DNA from 3 places in the Ligilactobacillus faecis genome. Region 2 is predicted to be linked to each of the others. Evidence: predicted binding sites of a transcription regulator. Region 2 holds the regulator's gene; each other region holds the start of a gene.
The links. Region 2 encodes Rex, which represses fermentation and respiration genes when NADH is low (regulators of the CRP and FNR family bind a similar motif). Its sites were predicted from a motif close to TTGTGAANTANTTCACAA; they were not measured.
Positions count from the first base shown of each region.

Region 1: a site for Rex is predicted at 2,355-2,372, ahead of adhE (bifunctional acetaldehyde-CoA/alcohol dehydrogenase). Genes of this name have one in related genera too.
Region 3: a site for Rex is predicted at 3,199-3,216, ahead of pdhA (pyruvate dehydrogenase (acetyl-transferring) E1 component subunit alpha). Genes of this name have one in related genera too.

Region 1 covers NZ_CP123639.1:449,215-454,409, forward strand. The annotation lists gene adhE (bifunctional acetaldehyde-CoA/alcohol dehydrogenase) at 1-2,305, opposite strand, end outside; gene QFX10_RS02435 (hypothetical protein) at 2,631-3,905, opposite strand; gene QFX10_RS02440 (heavy-metal-associated domain-containing protein) at 4,019-4,237, opposite strand; gene QFX10_RS02445 (hypothetical protein) at 4,387-4,815, opposite strand; gene yidA (sugar-phosphatase) at 4,812-5,195, opposite strand, start outside.
Region 2 covers NZ_CP123639.1:1,572,948-1,578,142, reverse strand. The annotation lists gene groL (chaperonin GroEL) at 1-484, opposite strand, end outside; gene groES (co-chaperone GroES) at 528-812, opposite strand; gene QFX10_RS07190 (CPBP family intramembrane glutamic endopeptidase) at 1,011-1,640, shown strand; gene QFX10_RS07185 (redox-sensing transcriptional repressor Rex) at 1,698-2,330, opposite strand; gene QFX10_RS07180 (ABC-F family ATP-binding cassette domain-containing protein) at 2,554-4,506, shown strand; partial or broken gene QFX10_RS07175 (IS3 family transposase) at 4,644-5,195, shown strand, end outside.
Region 3 covers NZ_CP123639.1:1,430,736-1,435,930, reverse strand. The annotation lists gene QFX10_RS06610 (dihydrolipoamide acetyltransferase family protein) at 1-853, opposite strand, end outside; gene QFX10_RS06605 (alpha-ketoacid dehydrogenase subunit beta) at 915-1,892, opposite strand; gene pdhA (pyruvate dehydrogenase (acetyl-transferring) E1 component subunit alpha) at 1,892-2,992, opposite strand; gene QFX10_RS06595 (HAD family hydrolase) at 3,507-4,169, shown strand; gene QFX10_RS06590 (YigZ family protein) at 4,197-4,841, shown strand; gene QFX10_RS06585 (CPBP family intramembrane glutamic endopeptidase) at 4,927-5,195, shown strand, end outside.

The sequences.
Region 1 (5,195 bases), 1.1 Mb from region 2:
CACCCCCAACTTTATGGGCGATCGAGTGGTTGATCCCTAAGAACGCATTAGCAAAGGCCATCCCGCCTAAAGTTGCTGCATAGTGCATATTTTCTCGTGCTTTTTCACCCGCTAATGTTGGATTCTTTGGATCATAGTTATATGATTCAACTAAGTTTTCAAAGACTAACTTGATCGCTTCTAACGACCATGGACGTGTAAAGTCAGAGGCCATAACAGAAACGTACGATTCTAACGCATGCGAGAGCGTATCAAGCCCTGAAAGAGCTACAGTGCGTTTTGGCACAGTCATGACAAATTCTGGATCAACGATCGCGATCTGTGGTGTCAATTCGTAATCAGCTAACGGATATTTAACATGTGTTTTATCGTCAGTGATCACGGCAAATGGTGTTACTTCAGAACCAGTCCCAGAGGTCGTTGGGATCGCGATCAGTTTTGTCTCGACCGCGTGGTGGAATTTGACGATCCGCTTGCGGATATCGACAAATTTTTGTTGCAAGAGCGTGAAGAGTTCACTGACGTTTTCATAACTATCCATAAACCCAGGTCCTTGCTCAAGCGAATATTCATAAATATAACGAGCGATCTTCGCCGCATCAAGCGCCGAACCGCCCCCAAGTGCGATCACAGTATCTGGTTTGAATTCAGCCATTTGGCGCGCGATCTCGATCGTTTGGCCTAACGTTGGATCAGGTCGAACTGTACCATAAAGCGATGTTTTAACTGGTGTTTCTCGAATCAACAATTGTTCTAAAACTTTATCAACAAAACCAAATTGAACCATCCCTGGGTCAGCAACGATAAAGGCACGCTTGATCTCTTCAGTATCATCTTGCAAATATGAGATCGCGTTATTTTCATAATAGATCTTTTCTGGCAAACGGACCCATTGTGGACGGTTACGACGTTTAGCCACGGTCTTGATGTTCAAAAGATCATTTGTAGATAAATTATGTGACAATGAATTCTTCCCCCATGATCCTGTTCCAAGTGTCAAACTTGGTCGAAGTGCGTCTGTGTAAATATCACCGATCCCACCGATCGAGTCTGGTTGGTTAACTAAGAGACGTGCAGATTTTGTCTGGTCGCCAAACTCTGTGACAAACGGATCGCCTTGCGAACCGATCTGGATCGCAGCATTGTGTCCTGCTCCTTGATAATCGAGCAAAGCTCCAACGATCTTGATCCCATCTTTTCGATCTTTAGCCTTATAAACTGACAAAAGGGGTGAAAGTTTCTCAGATGAAAGCTTTTCGCCGATATTTTTAGGATCAAGTTCAAAGAGCATCACATCTTTATCTTCTGGTAAATAGACACCTGCTTGTTCTGCGATCCATTGGGCTGAACGTCCAGCTACAGGTCCGTTGACACCATGGTTGTCATTAAAGACAAAGTCTGCGATCTTTTCATAGTCTTCTTTTGGTACTAAGTAAGCACCTTTTTCTTGCATCAATTCTAACCATTTATCGTAGACTGGTGCTTCAACGACAGCAGAGTTTTCTGTTGCACAGATCATACCATTATCAAAGCGTTTTGATAATAAAAGATCTTCAACTGCGCGTTCCAAATGTGCAGTGTGATCGACAAAAACAGCCCCGTTACCAGCTCCAACACCCATCGAAGGGTTACCAGAACGTAAAGCAGCGTTGACCATTCCTGGACCGCCAGTTGCCAAGATCGAAGCAATCTTTTTATTTTGGATCAAAGCTGTCGTATTTTCTAATGATGGCGTTTCGACCCACTGGATGATATCTTTAGGAGCGCCAGCAGCGACGGCAGCATCATAAATGATCTTAGCTGCATGAGCTGAACATTTTTGAGCTTGAGGATGGAAGGCAAAAACGATCGCATTGCGCGTTTTTAAAGCCATGAGGGCCTTGAACATCGTAGTCGAAGTTGGATTCGTTGTCGGAACGATCCCTGCTAAGACCCCTAAAGGAGCAGCGATCTTGACTTGACCTTTGATCTTATCTTCTGAAATGACCCCAACAGTTTTTTCGTGTTTGATCAAATTGTAAATATTTTCAGTTGCAAAGCGGTTTTTAGTATCTTTATCTTCAACAACGCCTCGACCAGTCTCAGCAACGGCTTCATGCGCTAGCTCCAAAGCTGCTTCTGAGCCAGCTAAAGCGGCTTCAAAAACGATCTTATCAACTTGTTCTTGGGTAAAAGTCGCATACTTTGCTTCAGCTTTGAGCGCTTTTTCAACTAGTTCTTCGGTATAAGCTTGAGCTTTCTTTTGCTTAGCTTCTTTTTCTTCAGGTGTCAAAACGCGCTTTTTTTGTTTTTCATCTTTACTCATTTAATGTTCCCTCCAATTACTGACGTATCGATAAGTCATCACAACCATCATGTGAATAACTTCACTAATTATATTAGCGCTTTTTGAGAACGATTTCAATTATTTTTACTCTTTTTTTTTAAATATTTTTATCTACTTCTCAGCGCTTACATTTAGTAATAATGTTCATTTTACACTGTTACCTATTTTTTAAATAGTCCTTAGAACTCATCTACCTAAAATTTTACTTTTAGCTAATAAAAGTAAAATTTGTGCAACAAAAAACAAACTTTTTAAGAAAAAATACGAATAAGCTAAACTTAACTCATTCGTATCATTTATCCTATTATTGTCCAGTTACAAAAGCTGGAAGGCCTTTATAAGCTCGATAGATCGCTTGTTCGACTTGGATCCCAGTTAGATTTTTAGCTACAGCAAAGCCTTCAAATTGATCTTTGATCTTCGCTAAAGCATAACTTGTATTATGTTTATTTTGATTTTGGACCATGACAATATAGTCAGCCCCACTCAATCTTCTAGCAAAATAGCGTTCGGGATCGCGACGGTGATAAAATGCATCGACCATGATCATCTCGCCTCCATGAGCTTTGATGATCTCTTCGTATTTATCACGATATAATTCACGCCCCACGACGATCCCGACTGTCTTACCGGCAAGATCAAATTCGATCGCTGGTTTAAAGGTGGCTTTAGGTGTACTCTCTTTTTTAGGTGTAACATTTGGGTGTTCGTGCTTTTCTGGGTAGACCCAAGCGATCGAGATATCATCATTCAAACGGATCCCACGCGGTCGTGCGTACCAGCGTAAGCGAACTAAACTGCCTTCTTTGACATTAAATGCTTGGAGCGGGACTTTATATGTAAAGATCCGCCCATCAACAACTAATTCATGACCATTTACATCATGTTCAACGACTAATTTACCTTCATCATTCATCTCAACGACCCCTTGATCAAAAGTGATCGTATTGGGGACATACAGTTCATCTGGGCGGCGGATCAGTTTAACGATCCGCGGAGTATCTGAATGAGCATTATTGACAATGATCGCATCTCCATTCCGCGGATTGTACTGATTCCGAATAAATTCATTAAACTTCAATTCTTTATTATTTTTGTTATAGGCTTTAAATCCCATTCTACGAGTCGAGACTTTATAGACCATCACCATTTCAAAAAGTTTCTCAAAGATCTGAGGTTCTTTCTTGATCCATGCTTCTAGAGCTTTGCTATCCCCTTTAGCCGTCAACATCGTTTGGAGCGTTTGGAGCGTCCGATCGATCTTTAGCGTTGGTCTTTTAGTCACTTCGATCTGCAACTCTGGCTCTTCTTTTGCTACTGTCGTTTCTTGTACCAAGTCACTTTTTTGTTCTGGCACAGTTTTTACGTCTACTTTATTTGTTTTGAGCTGCGCAGTTTGCTCCGACTGATCATCTTTTTGCTCTTCTTCACTTTCACTTACGGTCTGCTGTTGCTCGTTTCCGTTTTTTTCAGCGATCTTTAAAATAACTCGGATCGCTTCAGCTGCGATCTTTAGTTCATTATGAGTGTTACCAGTTACATTGAGCAATTGCTTGATATCTTCACGGTAATCATACATTGCTAGCCCCCCTTTCTTATTTATACTCTTATTGTAAACTACCTATCTCAAAAGTCATATAAGTTTTTTTGAATAACTAAAAAAGAGGCCTTTTAATAGCCTCTTTTTTAGCTTTATTTTAGTTTTGCACTTGTTTCAGCTATAACTGAGTACGGCGTGCCTTCTAAAGTATCGTTCAAGTGATCGATCGTCTCATCGCCAATATACTCAGCTGTGCCTTTTTTTAGGTCAACTTTGACATCTTCAACGAGTTTGCTTAAGCTTTCTTTCACTTTAGCAGCACAACAGGCACCTTTCATCCCTAAAACGTGAACTGTATGTTTTTCCTTCATCGCTTCTTGGCCCTACATAGTATGAGTAAAGAAAGATAATAGAGCTTCCTTTCTTATGAAATTTTGGGTCCGTCTCACACCGTTAACTTTCCTGCGGGCCATCTCACTTGTAGTTTAGCACAACGCTTCTTAAGTGTTAAATAAAAAACTCACCAGCCATAATAAGCTGTTACTAAAAGAGCCAAAGTCGGGTTAGATAAGATCCCTAAGAGAACAAAACAGCCTAGGCGAAATAAATTTTTGCCCCAATTTGGCAGACGCTCTAAAAATTTTAATGTGCACAAGCGGTACAATAACAATAAGAAGAGGGGCAAAACACTCAAAACGCCACCAAGATTGACAACTAAAGTAAATAGCGTGTAGGCACTACTCTCAGCCGAACCTACTGCCAAAAGCCAAAGGGCAGAACCCGTGTACACGATAAGATAGATAACTTGGAAGATAAGCGCCAATTGAAAACTCTCACGTTCAAACCGCGTCTTTTTTCCTAAAAGAGCCATCACAAAAACGTACACCGGTGCGATCAAAAAAACGTACCACCGGGCCGCCAAAAACTCCAAAATAATTCCCAAACTCATCTTCCTTTCTCTAAAATATATTTTGTCACAGCAACGCCAACACCATCATGCTTGTTATCAGTCGTCACTGCTTGAGCTAAAGCTTTGATCTGCTCATTTGCGTTCCCCATCGCGACCCCAAAGCCAGCTAACTCAAACATCGTCAGATCGTTATTTTCATCCCCTAAGACCATGATCTCAGCTGCTGTGATCCCTAAGCGTTCACCTAGTTCAATTACTGCAGCACCTTTATGGGCCTTTTTATTCATCATCTCATAAAACCATGGCGCACTAAGAACAGTGTAATATTTAGCTAATACGGCCTGATCAAGAGTGGCTAATTTAGCTTGGATAATTTCAGGCTCATCGACCCACATGTATTTAGAGGCTAGACCGAGCGT
Region 2 (5,195 bases):
CGGCGATCAATTGACCAACTTCTTCGTTAGCTGAAGAGATCGAAGCGATCTGTGCGATATCACTCTTAGACTCAACTTTGTGTGACATCTTGTGCAGACCATCGACCGCTGCTTTAGTAGCTAATTCGATCCCACGACGGATACCAACTGGGTTCGCACCAGCAGTAACGTTTTTCATCCCTTCGTTAACGATGGATTGGGTCAAAACGGTAGCTGTTGTCGTACCGTCACCAGCAATATCATTTGTCTTAGAAGCAACTTCAGCGACTAATTTAGCCCCCATATTTTCAAAGTGATCTTCTAATTCGATCGCCTTAGCGATAGTCACACCGTCATTTGTGATCGTTGGTGTTCCGTATGTTTGTTCCAAAACAACGTTACGTCCTTTAGGTCCGATCGTTGATTTTACTGTATCAGCTAATTTATCGACCCCAGCAAGCATCTTTGCGCGTGCATCTTCTGAAAATTTGATTTCCTTTGCCATTTATGATTCACCTCATGTGATTTAAATTCAAATTGATTATTTTTTATTCCACGATAGCTAAAAGATCTTTTTCATGCATGACCAAGTATTTAACTCCGTCATATTCAACTTCTGAGCCAGCATATTTATCAAAAACGACAACATCGCCAGCTTTAACGGTCATCGCTACCTTTTCGCCGTTATCAAGGATACGTCCCGTACCAACAGCAACTACCTTTGCAGTTTGTGGTTTTTCTTTAGCATTACCTGCTAAAACGATCCCACCGACTGTTTTTTCTTCTTCTTTTTCGACCTCTAAAATGACGCGATCTCCTAATGGTTTAAGCACGTTATATCCCTCCAAATTCTTTTTTAGCACTCAAGACTTTCGAGTGCTAACTAACTACAACTATTACTATACTCACTTTACTTTTAAAATGCAAGCATTTTATCACTCGACTTCTCAGAGTGCTAAAATACGTGCATTTTTTCTTGCGATAATCTGCTATAATTAATGAGTAGCTTACGTAAGGTGAGGATGTTCTTAATGAAAAAAACTTTACCCAAAAATGCCCTTGTGATCTTAGTGATCTATTGTTTGACGATGATGCTCAGCCCTTTACTTTGGCAATTACTCAAAAACAATGATCTTTATTATCCACTAGTCACTTTGATCAACGGGAGCGGTGCTTGTTTGATGATCTGGTATACCCGTTTGCATGCGTCAGACCGCTCAGATCAGCTAAAGACCACTTTGCCAAAAGAAGGGCTCTACCTTCTTTTAGGGCTTTTATTGCTCTTCTTTTGTCAATGGGGTGGGCCTTTATTCGAACAGCTCTTTTTTGCTAGCCCACGTTTTTCAGCAAATACGAGTTACTTACTAGCCGTTTATCACAAGTACCCTTATTACCTACTAACGATCGTCATCTTCTTACCTGTAATGGAAGAATTCGTCTTTCGTAAAGTCTTATTTAAAGATCTAGCTTTATTTAGTGATCCACTTTTAGCGGCCTTTATCTCTAGTCTACTCTTTAGCTTGGCACACCAAGATGGACACTATTTGACTTATCTTTTGATCGGGCTCGTGTTGTGTTATGTTTATACTAAAACTGACCGTTTACGCGATCCGATCATCATGCATTGTTTGATGAATCTGACGATCTTATTATTGGCTTAAAAAAGGAGCTGGTATACCAATTTCCAGCTCCTTTTTATATAATGAAAGAGTTAAGTTCTATTCGTTGAAATGTTGTAAAAAGTAGATCAGTGTCTGCAGTTCGTTTGTCAGATCAACATTTTGAACGCGAACGCGTTTAGGGACACTGATCCGCAAAGGGGTGAAGTTCAAGATTCCTTCGATCCCAGCTTCAACTAGATCATCAGTTACCGCTTGCGCAGCTTCGATCGGAACAGTCAAGATCGCGATCTTGATCTGTTGTAGCCGAAGTTGTTCTTTCATATCTTCTAGCGGATAGACTGGGACTCCACTTTGGATCTTCCCAGTTAAGGCTTGATCGATATCAAATGCCACACTGATCCGCGTATTATTACTTTGATGAAAATTATAATTTAACAGAGCTTGCCCTAAATGACCGACTCCGATCAAAGCAACATTTGTTAATTTATCTTGACTAAGAGTCTTTTTGAAAAATTCTAACAGATCGAGAACATTGTACCCGTACCCTCTTTTTCCGAGGGCACCAAAATATGAAAGATCACGCCGGATCGTAGCCGGATCGATCTTGACTACTTCGGCTAGTTCAGTCGAAGAGATATGGTCAGTTCCAGCAGTCGCTAGCATGTTCAAATACCGATAATAGATCGGCAGACGCTTAGCTGTTGCTTCAGGAATATTTGACGTCGCCATATCTATGAGCTCCTTTCAGAAACTAGTTTGGGTCAACCGATCACACTTTGACCGACTAATTTTATTTTGTAAAACCAATAGATAAATTTTAGCATACCCCATACAATAATAATACTAAAAAATGTTAATCTATTCACAATCTAATGCTTAGAGACTGTTATTTAAGCAAATTGCTGTCAATACTTTGTGAAATATATTTATTTTAAAGAAATTAGGTGAAAATATGATCTTATTACAAGTCCAAAAAGTCGGACGTCATTTTGGGGCCGACACACTATTTGAAAATATCGATCTAGATATCCAAGATCATTCCCGGATCGCTCTTGTCGGGAAAAATGGAGCTGGGAAATCAACTTTATTAAAAATGATCATCGACGAAGAAGCGCCTGACGAAGGCCAGATCGTTCGCAAAAAAGGATTGACGGTCGGTTATTTAGCCCAAAATACCGGCTTAGAATCTACTAAGACGATCTATGCTGAAATGTTGAGCGTCTTTAGCGAACTTCGCCAAATGGAAAAACGCCTCCATCAACTCGAAGATCAGATCGCAAGTCAAGCTGAAAATCATGAAACGCCAGCTTACCAACAACTTTTGAAGCAATACGACCAACTCTTGCATGATTTTAAAGAACAAAACGGCTATGGCTATGAAGCTGAGATCCGCTCAGTCTTACACGGTTTCAACTTCTTACCCGAAGATTTTGAACGCCCGATCGCATCTTTATCTGGTGGTCAAAAGACACGCCTGGCCTTAGCCAAATTGCTCTTAGAAAAACGCGATCTTTTGATCTTGGACGAACCGACGAACCATTTAGATATCGAAACTTTGACTTGGCTTGAAGGCTATATCCAGACATATACAGGCGCTCTTTTGATCGTCTCGCACGACCGCTACTTTTTAGATAAGATCGTCAATGAAGTTTATGAGATCAGTCGCGGTAAAGCCCACTATTACAAAGGCAATTATTCTGACTACATCGTAGAAAAAGAAAAGCGAAAAGAACTTGCGTGGAAAAATTATGAAAAGCAACAAGTCGAGATCCACAAACTCGAAGATTTCGTCAATAAAAATCTCGTACGTGCTTCAACGACTAAACGCGCTCAAAGTAAGCGCAAGCAACTCGAAAAAATCGACCGACTCGAACGGCCTGAAGGTGACGAAAAAAGTATGCATTTTCGTTTCAAAGCTGCCGAAGAAAGCGGCAACGTCGTCTTGAAAGTCAACGACGCTGCGATCGGTTACGATGACCAGATCATTGCTGAACCGATCGATTTTGAGATCAGAAAACGTCAAGTTATCGCTTTAGTTGGACCTAATGGGGTCGGAAAATCCACATTACTAAAGAGTATTTTACACAAGCAGCCTTTCCTCAAAGGCTCAGCCACATTTGGAACTAACGTGCACCCAGGCTACTACGATCAAGAGCAACATAACTTACACGATAAAAAAACTGTTTTAGCTGAGATCTGGGATGAGCATCCAACTACACCAGAAAAAGATATCCGCTCACTTTTAGGGAGCTTTTTATTCAGTGGTGATGACGTCAAAAAGACGATCCATAGTCTTTCAGGAGGCGAAAAAGCCCGTCTCTTGTTGACTAAGCTTTCAATGCAACACGATAACTTCTTAGTTTTAGACGAACCAACGAACCACCTTGATATCGATAGTAAAGAAGTGCTCGAACAAGCTATCAAAGATTTCGATGGTACAGTATTACTCGTTTCACACGACCGTTACTTTATCAATAAAGTTGCTACGAGCGTGATCGAGATCGCTAAAACAGGAAGCACTGTTTACCTAGGTGATTACGATTATTATGTCGCTAAAAAAGAAGAGCAAGCTGAACTTGCCTTAGCTAAAGAAAAACAAACAGCACCGCAGACAGAAACAAAAAACGTTTCAAGTGGAAAAACAAGCTATGCGCAAAGTAAAGAACGTCAAAAAGAAGAGCGACGTTTACGGCGTAATGTTGCTACTTTAGAACAACAAGTCACTGATCTTGACGCTAAAAAAGAAAATCTCGAAACTCAAATGGCCTTGCCAGAAAACTTCAACGATCTCGAAAAAATGGCTACTTTACAAAAAGAGCTCGAAGAAACAACAACTGCTTTGGAAGAAGCTGAAATAGCTTGGGAAGAAAGTAGCTTGGCTTTAGAAGAATTTTTAACTGATTAAAAATGGGTATTCGTCAACTGATATGGATATTCCTACAAACACTTCCTACAAACACTTCCTACAATAGAATGATATGATTCCCCTAGAGTGGACACGGAAATAATAAAGATTCTGTGATCACTCTAGGGGGATTTTTTATGTCTAGAAGAACTACTAAACATACACTTGAAGAAAGATACCAGGCAGTCTCCGAGTATCTTAGTGGACAATATAGTAAGTACTTTATCTGCCGGAAATATACCATTTCTAAAAATACATTTGATAATTGGATCAGAAAATACAAAGCTGGCGGTTTAGATGGCTTAAAAGAGTCTAGAACCTGGAAAGAATATTCAGTTGAATTAAAAACAACTGCGGTTCTAGAATATTTAGAAAATGGACGTTCACCAAAGAAAATTTGTGATAAATACAATATTTCGAGTGTTTCGGTTTTACGTAAATGGATCAACTTGTATACTAATGGAAAAGGCTTTAAAGCTACCATTGGAGGTCGTAATAGAATGAAACATGGACGTAAAACTACTTTTAAGGAACGGCTCGAAATAGTTCAGTATACACTTGCTAATAATAAGAATTATCACAAAGCGATCGATAAATATAATGTTTCTTATTCCCAAGTCTATAATTGGGTCAAAAAGTTTGAAGTAGATGGCGAAAAGGCATTATACGATAATCGTGGTAAAACAGTT
Region 3 (5,195 bases), 140 kb from region 2:
TTTGGGCTTGCATATCGACAGAACTATTAAAGACTGGAAATTCACGCATTACGATCGCTAAAGCTTTGACCACATATGCCATAAAGGTCAAATGTACGCCCCGTTCGGCAGCCAAAGCCTTATATTTTTGCCGATGATCCCATAGTTTATCGACATTAACTTCATCAAAAACATGGACATGTGGGATCTGTGAGACCGAGCGTGTCATCGCTTTAGCAGTAGCCTTACGGACTGGCGACATCTTTTCACTTGTTTCAGGCCATTCTGAACTGCCACCGTTCAAAACACTCGACACAATAGCAGTTTTTACTTTTGTTTCCATTGCCGGTGCTACTTCTTTTGTTACTGGATTTGTCGGCGTATTCGTTAACGCTTGCTCAACATCTGTCCGTAAGATCTGCCCGTGACGTCCAGTCCCTTTGAGCGTAGCTAGATCGACCCCTACTTCGCGCGCATATTTACGCACAGCCGGCATCGCTAAGACTGGAAAAGCTTTAGTACTTTCTTTTGCAGGTATCTCTTCTTTTGTTGGCACTTGAGTCTTTGCATCCTCTGTGGCTGAGCCTACTTTTGCGACTGGAGTTTGATCATCTGTGACATTTCCTTTACCTTCAGCTACTTCTAACTCGATCAAAGGATCGCCGACCTCTGCTGTCTCTCCTGCTTGAACTAAGATCGCTGTAACTTTGCCTGCGATCGGACTTGGGATCTCTTCGACCGATTTATCATTCTCGATCTGCACAAGATCACCATCTTCTTTGACTTCATCACCAACTTTGACATGCCATTCACCAATGACTCCTTCGGCGATCCCTTCTCCGATATCTGGTAATTTAAATTGATATTTACTCATGACTTCACCTACTCTACCGCAGATGCTTTGCGTTAGATATCCTTTCCTTTTGCTATTCTTGTTAGAAATTAACGATCTCTTTGACTTTTGTTACGATATCATTTTTATTTGGTAACCAGCTTTCTTCGGCTTCACTAAATGGATATGGCGTATCTGGGGCATCGACACGACCGATCGGGGCTTCTAGTTCTAAGATCCCTTTTTCAGCGATCAAAGCTGCAACTTGCCCATTGACACCTGCCTGTCTTTGCGCTTCTTGCACTAAAACAACTCGGTGTGTTCGTTTGACCGAGGCTAAGATCGTTTCTTCATCTAACGGTGAAATAGTTCGGAGATCGACCACTTCTGCTTCGATCCCTTCTTTAGCCAACTCATCTGCGGCACGTAAACTTTCATGGACCATGTAACCATACGTGATGAGCGTTACATCATGGCCTTCACGTTTAACAGCTGCTTTATCTAACGGAACTGTATAAGCTTCAGCTGGGACTTCTTGTTTGAAAGAACGATACAATTTCATATGTTCTAAAAAGACAATCGGGTCATCTGAACGGATCGCTGCGATCAAAAGACCTTTGGCATCATAAGGATCACTGGGGATCACGACCTTCAGACCTGGAGTTTGTGCCACTAACCCTTCTAAACTATCTGAGTGGAGTTCGGGCGTGTGGACTCCCCCACCAAACGGTGCTCTGATCGTCACTGGCATCTTACGTGTACCTCCAAGGCGAAAATGAGTCCGCGAGATCTGGGCGGCGATCTCATCCATAACTTCAAAAACAAACCCAAAAAACTGGATCTCAGGTATTGGACGAAAACCAGTTAAAGCTAGTCCTAAAGCTAGTCCACCGATCCCAGATTCTGCCAACGGAGTATCAAAGACTTGTTCTTTGCCTACTTTAGCTTGAAGACCGTCAGTCGCCCGAAAAACACCACCGTTTTGGCCTACATCTTCACCAAATACCAAAACATTTTTATCACGTTTCAATTCTTCTTCCAATGCTTGATTGATCGCTTTGATCATCGTCGTTTTAGCCATTATTCTTCCTCCTTTGCCACAAACTTAGCGATCTGTTCTTCTAAGGCTTGCGGGGTCTCCACAAAAACATTTTTCAAGTATTCACTGATTTTTTGTTTTGGTGCTTGCTCAGCCTTTTTCATCGCTTCTGTGATCTCTTCGTTGACTTGAGCGGTAAAATCTTCTTCTTGTTCTTTCGACCATAACCCTTTAGCGTCTAGATATGTTCTAAAGCGGATCAATGGATCTTTTTGTAACCACTCATTTTCTTCATTGGCAGTCCGATAGCGATGTGGATCATCTCCTGAAAGCGTATGTGGTCCAAAACGATAAGTCAAAGTTTCGATCAAAACAGGTCCATTACCAGCTGCACTGTATTTTCTTGCCTCACTCATCACAGTATAGACTGCCAAGGCATCCATTCCATCAACTTGGAGTCCTGGGATACCAGCAGCGATCCCTTTTTGAGCTAGCGTTTTAGCAGCTGTTTGGACCGTACGTGGTACTGAGATCGCATAGCCATTATTTTGCACGACAAAGATCGCTGGAACTTGGAAAGCTCCTGCAAAGTTGATCCCTTCATAAAAATCACCTTGAGAAGTTCCACCATCACCTGTATAGGTATAAGCAACATTAGGACTTCCTTTTTTCTTTAGTCCTAATGCAACACCAGCAGCTTGGACATACTGCGCACCGATGATGATCTGTGGTGGTAGCGCTACCAGATCATCAGGATATTGATTCCCCAAAACATGCCCTCGCGACCACAAGAAAGCCTTTTCCAAAGGAAGACCATGCATGACTAATTGTGGCACATCCCGGTAAGCCGGTAAGAGGAAATCTTCTTTTTGCATTGCAAACTCAGATGCGATCTGTGAAGCTTCTTCTCCTGCTGTTGGTGCAAAAAAGCCCAGACGCCCTTGCCGATTCAATTTTGTCGAGCGTTCATCTAAGATCCGCGACCATAACATTTTCTTAAAAAGTTCAACTAATCGTTCATCACTTAAGTCAGGAAAAAGTTCTGGCGCCACGACCTTTCCCTGCTCGTCTAAAACTTGGATCGGTTTGATCTCAGCAGGAGAAAGCGTCTTCAGTGCTTCAAAATCAATCTTTAATGTCATATTAAAACTTCCTTTCTTAACGGCAAACCATCTCAGGCCTAAATTATCTCTTAAAATTTCTATAGCGCTTACACGATGATTATAACGTATCTGCTCTTCATTGTTAATTTTGTGCATTTATTAACTTTATTCATTTCGCTAGAAGTCATTGATTTTGCACAACATTTACTAAAAAATATTTAAAAATTTCTCCTAGAAATTATTTAATGTTACCTTTATCACAAAGAAAGTCATATCACTTGTTTAAATCGCAAAAGAAGACTATAATATGGGCGTATTAGAAAGGGATGTCTTTTGATGACACGTAGAAATGATTCAAAGCTTGAACATCGTTTAGCCGAAGAAAAATTAGCTGACGCTAAACGCAAAGAAGCCGAAACAAAGGCTAAAGAAGCTAAAAAAGCTGAAAAATAGTGATTTTTACACTGAGGCGTTTTCGTCCCAGTGTTTTTTATTCCATAAACGAATAATGCTATAATTAAAGTAATGAATTTTTAGAATGTGGGGATAGAATATGGATCTAGAACTTGTGATCTTTGATATGGATGGTGTGATCTTTGACTCAGAAAAAGTTTATTACCATGCAAATAAACTAGCAGCTGAAAAATTAAAGATGGACTACTCACTTGAGTACTATAAACAATTTATCGGCGCTGGCACAGAACCAATGAAAGAACAAATGATCAAAGACTATGGTAACGATCGGACTTTGATCGAAGATTTCTTGAAGCTAAGTGGTCAATACGTCCATCCTTTAGTAGAACGTGGTGAACTCCTTGTTAAACCTGGTTTTATTGCTTTGACTGACTATTTAAGAGCTAAAGAGATCCCTTATGTAGTTGCTTCAAGTAATTATCGCAGTGAGATCGAATTTTTCTTAGATCATACTCCAGTTGATAAAAACGGTTTTAAGGAAATAATTTCAGCTGAAGATGTCCATGAAACTAAACCAGCGCCTGAGATCTTTTTGACCGCTTTCAAAAAAGGTGGCGCAAAAGACAAAAATAAAGCCCTAGTCATCGAAGATTCAGCTAACGGGATCTTAGCTGCTAACCGCGCCAACCTTCCAGTCATCATGGTCCCAGATGTTATCGAACCGACTCCAACACAAGAAAAGCAAACTTTAGCGATCCTAGATGACCTAAATGCCGTTAGATCCTTTATCACTACTCATTAATATCAAACGAGGTATTTTATGGAAAAAATGCGCCCTTATTTAACTTTAAAAGAGAATGGGACAGCTGAGTTGATCATCAAAAAATCACAATTCATCTGTACTTTAGCCCGAACTGAAACAGAAGCTGAAGCCAAAGCCTTTATCGCTGAGATCAAGGCCAAACACCGCAAGGCAACACATAATTGCTTTGCTTATATGATCGGCCTAAATGATGAGATCCAACGAGAAAGCGACAATGGAGAACCTTCAGGGACAGCCGGTGTCCCGATCCTCGAAGTCTTGAAAAATTTGGAATTGCATAACGTCTGTGCAGTCGTGACACGTTACTTTGGTGGGATCAAATTAGGAGCAGGAGGCTTGATCAGAGCTTATAGCAATGCCACTTCTCACGCGATCGAAACTGTTGGGATCGTCAAAAAAGTCGTTCAAACTGAACTTGCATTAACTGTCAGTTATTCTGCTTTTGGAAAATTACAAAACTACTTAGAAAACAAACAGATCAACTTATTAGATACACACTTTGCCACCGAGGTGACTGCTCTTGTTGCGATCGATACTCCTCAAGTCAAAGAATTCAGCGACCAAGTGATCGATCTGATGAACGGGCAAGTAACGATCAAAGAAGGTCAAGAAAAATACGTTGAAGTCCCCTATGAACTTTACCAAAACTAGGATCAAGCTGCTCGATCCTAGTTTTTTATTGCCTTCTTATTTTTGATTGTGTAAAATTAATTTAAAATTTCTAAGGAGAGTAATTATGCTAAATTTTTTTAAACAGCACCCGCTTACAAAATTTTGGCCTCTTTCTATCATCTCGTTACTTTTAGCAGCATACTTTGCTACGAGCCAGATCTTACCTGGAATTTTAGTTTATTTTGTCTTCCTTTTCTTTGGGGGACTTTCGCTTTATCTGCAATACGGCAAAGGAGTCTTGTCTGCTGCCTTTAACACCCCTAAACGAAACTCATGGAAATGGGTCATCCCTATCATTTTAATAACACTGATACTTTCATTTTTCTTTAGTTT